One region of the Methylobacterium sp. CM6244 genome, then DNA from elsewhere that is predicted to be linked to it. Evidence: riboswitches for the same ligand, from Rfam matches in the RefSeq annotation. Region 1 holds a riboswitch; the other holds the start of a gene.
The links. Region 1 has a riboswitch for thiamine pyrophosphate ahead of thiO (glycine oxidase ThiO). Riboswitches for the same ligand answer to the same signal wherever they lie in the genome.
Positions count from the first base shown of each region.

Region 2: another riboswitch for thiamine pyrophosphate. It lies ahead of thiC (phosphomethylpyrimidine synthase ThiC); the one in region 1 lies ahead of thiO (glycine oxidase ThiO).

Region 1 covers NZ_CM139247.1:2,311,174-2,313,369, reverse strand. The annotation lists gene thiO (glycine oxidase ThiO) at 1-933, opposite strand, end outside; TPP riboswitch at 1,008-1,138, opposite strand; gene ACYQML_RS10675 (IS110 family RNA-guided transposase) at 1,390-2,196, shown strand, end outside.
Region 2 covers NZ_CM139247.1:538,151-540,346, reverse strand. The annotation lists gene ACYQML_RS02535 (BA14K family protein) at 1-363, opposite strand, end outside; TPP riboswitch at 647-753, shown strand; gene thiC (phosphomethylpyrimidine synthase ThiC) at 839-2,196, shown strand, end outside.

The sequences.
Region 1 (2,196 bases):
CAACGCATAAAGACCACCGGCGGTGACGCCGGGGACGAAGCCGCAATCCTCGACCGTGGCGCCTATGATGAGATGGCCATCTGCCTTCGGGGCCATATGGACCTGCTCGGTCCAGACCATGTGCGAGAGATTGCCCGTCCGTGTTGTAGTCTTCAGCGCCAGAGATTGACCCCGCAACGGTCTCACCGGCAAAGCGAGTTCATCGGGAAGAAGGCTGGCGTCGCCGCTCCAGGCACCGGTTGCAAGGATCAGGGTCGCCGCCGAGATATGCCCGCGAGACGTGGCGGCACCGCAGACCCGGTCGCCTACCCAATCGAGCGCCTCCACTGCGCATTGCTCGACGATTGTGACACCGGCAGCCTGATTGGCGCGGGTGAGCCCGGCCATCACGAGACGTGGATCGACCTGATGGTCGTCAGGGCAGAACAGACCAGCCGTCACGGAGGGGCGTAGGGTAGGCTCCAAAGCACGAACCTCCGACCCCGGCAACCAGCGGGCGGAAAGTCCGGACCGGATCTGCAGGTTGTGCCGAAATCGAAGGCGGTCGACCTCATCGCGTCCGATGGCTACGACGAGAGTCCCCTCCTCCCGGTAGTCGATGCTGATACCCGAGGCGGCTTGGAGTTCGTCGCGAAAGCCCGGCCAGCGTGCCAGGCTCTCAAGCGCCAGAGGCAGTAGAGGATCCGAACCCGGCTCATGCTCCGCAGCCGGTGCCAGCATCCCCGTTGCGGCGAGGCTCGCGCCGACGCCGACGGTGTCGCGCTCGATGACCGTGACGCTCAGCCCGGCTTGAGCCAGACGCCACGCACAAGAGAGACCGATCAATCCGGCGCCCACAACGACGACGTCGCTTCGGGTTGGCAACGCGTTGCTATCAATGACGATACCCGTCGCTCTGCGGGAACCGATGGTCGGGTTAGCTGAGACGTTCAAAAACAACCTCCGCGATGCTTCGCAAAGATTGGTGTCCTTCAGCTCCGATCCGAAGCGTGCCGAGCTCCCTTCGAGAGAAACCCGGGGTCCAATCCCTACGCCGGTATGAGCCGGTTCAGGTTCAAAGGATTTCCGCGCCGCCCAGGCTCATGGCCCAAGCTCATCGGTTTCTCAGCCCCTTGACGGGGATCTCCCTGGAACGAGCATCATGTGGGTAACGATCGCGCCTCGGTCAATCCCCAGGGGAGCCTTGCAATAGCGACTTGGATTATGGTCGCCGTGTTCCGTGAGGAATGCCCCACCCCGGATGGCCGTCCGGAGTGGGGCGGTCGGCCGTCGGATCGGTGGCGCCTGAGCCTTTTGGCTGCTCCTGAGCAAGATCGCGGTCGGCCTCTTCATCGAACCCGGATGGTTGCCTGAACGTCGTGGTTCGCTTGCAAGGCAGGGTCGACGAAGATGACAAACAGTAGCACGAAGACCGGTCCGGCCGTAGCCGGGATCGATGTCGGCAAGGATTGGCTCGACCTTGCCGTCGACGGATGCGACGAGCGTTGGCGCCTGCCCAACACCGGGGAGGGGCGGGCCGAACTCGTCGCGGTGCTGATCCGTCTCGGGATCGGCCGGGTCGGCCTCGAAGCCTCCGGCGGCTATGAGCGCAGGGCTACCGCTGCCTTGCGCGAGGCGGGCCTCGACGTGGTCCTGTTCCAGCCCCGGCAGGTCCGCGCCTACGCGACCTTTCGCCTGCGCCGGGCCAAGACCGACGCCATCGATGCCGGACTGATCGCCGCCTGCACGGCGGCTCACGGACCCGGCAGGCCAGCCCACGATCCGCGCTTGGTCGCCCTGGCCGAGCCCCTGCGCCTCGTCGAGCAGATCGACGAGGACGTCGTCCGCCTCGAGACACGGCGGGAGGCCTATCAAGACCCGCGCATCCGCGAGCACATCGCCGCCGAGATCCAGTGTCTCAAGGCCGAGCGCGCGGCGCGGATCAAGGCCCTCGTCACCGCCCTGCGCGCCCATGACGATCTCGCCCGACGCCTCGACCTCGTCCTCAGCGTTCCCGGCATCGGGCCGCGCACCGCCCTCACCCTCATCGTGCGCATGCCCGAACTCGGAGACCTCTCCCGCGAGCAGGCCGCAAGCCTCGCCGGTCTCGCCCCCTTCGATCACAGCTCCGGCCGACATCAGGGCCAGCGCCGCATCGCGGGAGGACGCGCCACCGTTCGAACCGCCCTCTACGCCGCAGCCCTGCCCGCCGCCTTC
Region 2 (2,196 bases), 1.8 Mb from region 1:
ACCGCCGGAGTTCGGACCGGCGGCGATCCCGCCCTGTCCGCGTCCACCGCCCCAGCCTCCCTGGCCAGCGCCCCCCAAGGCAGCGGGACCGCCGCCAGCACCGCCACGGCTCAAGCCGCCACCGCCCCAGCCTCGCCCACCACCGCCCGCAGCCGCGAGTCCCGCGCCACCAGCACCTCCACGGCTCATTCCACCGCCGCCCCAGCCGCCGCCTCCACCACCCGCGGCGAGCCCACCGCCGCCACGGCTCATGCCACCGCCGCCACCGCCACTACCCCAGCCGCCTCCGCGAGCGTCGGCGGTTGTCGGAACGAACGCGACCGCGCCGAGCAATGCGGCGGATGCGAGAATGAGTTTGTTCATGGAACGCCAGCCTGATTGTTTTTTGGAATTGATGACTGACAACGCGCCGTCAGCAGGGAAGGCTCCATTATGGGAGGGCCTTTGACGGACTGAAATATGCCGCACCGAAAATGGACTGTGCTTGCGGATGAAATCGAACACTACGGTCGCGGAGAGCTTAACGGCCCGACCCGAACGATCCGCGATCGGCGCGACGTCATCGTTGCCGTGGTGGGAGTCCTTGCATTCGACTGGGGATGTCGGCTCCGGCGATTGACAAAGGCGCGGCGAACGCAGACTTTCGAATCGTTCCGAGGGGGGCCCCGTTCAGGGGGCTGAGATAGGGCCGCAGCCCTGACCCTTGAACCTGATCCGGCTCATACCGGCGGAGGGACGGGAACTACGCTTGGGTTGTCTGCTCCAAACGAGCGGGTGCCCGTCGTCCTGACGTACCGTTGCGAACCGGATCGCCTCCCACGCCAGGAGCGAATCCGATATGAACGCACCCGTCCTTCCCAAAGACCTTTCCGGACAAGAACCCGCCAAGGGGCAGCCGCAAGCGGTGACCACCGGCCCGATCATGGGCTCGCGCAAGGTTTATGCGAGCGTGGCTGGCCGTGACGACATCCGGGTGCCGTTCCGCGAGGTCACGTTGAGTGATCCGAAGGAGGCGCCGGTGCGGGTCTACGATCCGTCTGGCCCCTATACCGAGACCGATGCCCGGATCGACCTGAATGCCGGCCTGCCCCTGCTGCGCGACCCGTGGATCGCCAAGCGCGGCTACGCCACGATCACGCCGCGCGCGGTCAAGCCCGAGGACAACGGCTTCGTGCCGGAGGACAAGCTCGTCGCCCCCTGTCCGGCGACGCGCCAGATCCGCAAGGCCGGCCCCGGCCAGATGGTGACGCAGTACGAGTTCGCCAAAGCCGGGATCATCACCGAGGAGATGATCTACGTCGCCCACCGCGAAAACCTCGCCCGCGAGACGATGCTGGAAGGCGCGCAGACCGCGCTGGCCGACGGCAACAGCTTCGGTGCCTCGCTCCCCGCCTTCATCACACCGGAATTCGTGCGCGACGAGGTGGCGCGCGGCCGCGCCATCATCCCGGCCAACATCAACCACCCCGAGGTGGAGCCGATGGCGATCGGCCGCAACTTCCTCGTCAAGATCAACGCCAATATCGGCAATTCGGCCGTGACCTCGTCGGCAGCGGAGGAGGTGGAGAAACTGGTCTGGGCGACCCGCTGGGGCGCCGACACGGTGATGGATCTCTCCACTGGTCGAAACATCCACAACATCCGCTCGTGGATCGTGCGCAACTCGCCCGTGCCCATCGGCACCGTGCCGATCTACCAGGCGCTGGAGAAGGTCGGCGGCGATCCGCTGAAGCTCGACTGGGAGGTCTTCAAGGATACCCTCATCGAGCAGGCCGAGCAGGGCATCGATTACTTCACCATCCATGCGGGCGTCCGCCTCGCCCATGTGCCGCTCACCGCGCGCCGGGTCACCGGCATTGTCAGCCGAGGCGGCTCGATCATGGCGCGCTGGTGCCTCGCCGGTCACCGGGAATCGTTCCTCTACGAGCGGTTCGACGAGATCTGCGACATCATGAGGGCCTACGACGTCTCGTTCTCGCTGGGCGACGGCCTGCGCCCTGGCTCCATCGCGGATGCCAACGACGCGGCGCAGTTTGCGGAACTCGAGACCCTCGGCGAGCTGACGAAGATCGCCTGGGACAAGGGCTGCCAGACCATGATCGAGGGTCCCGGCCACGTGCCGATGCACAAGATCAAGGTGAACATGGAAAAGCAGCTGGAGGAGTGCGGCGAGGCGCCGTTCTACACCCTCGGCCC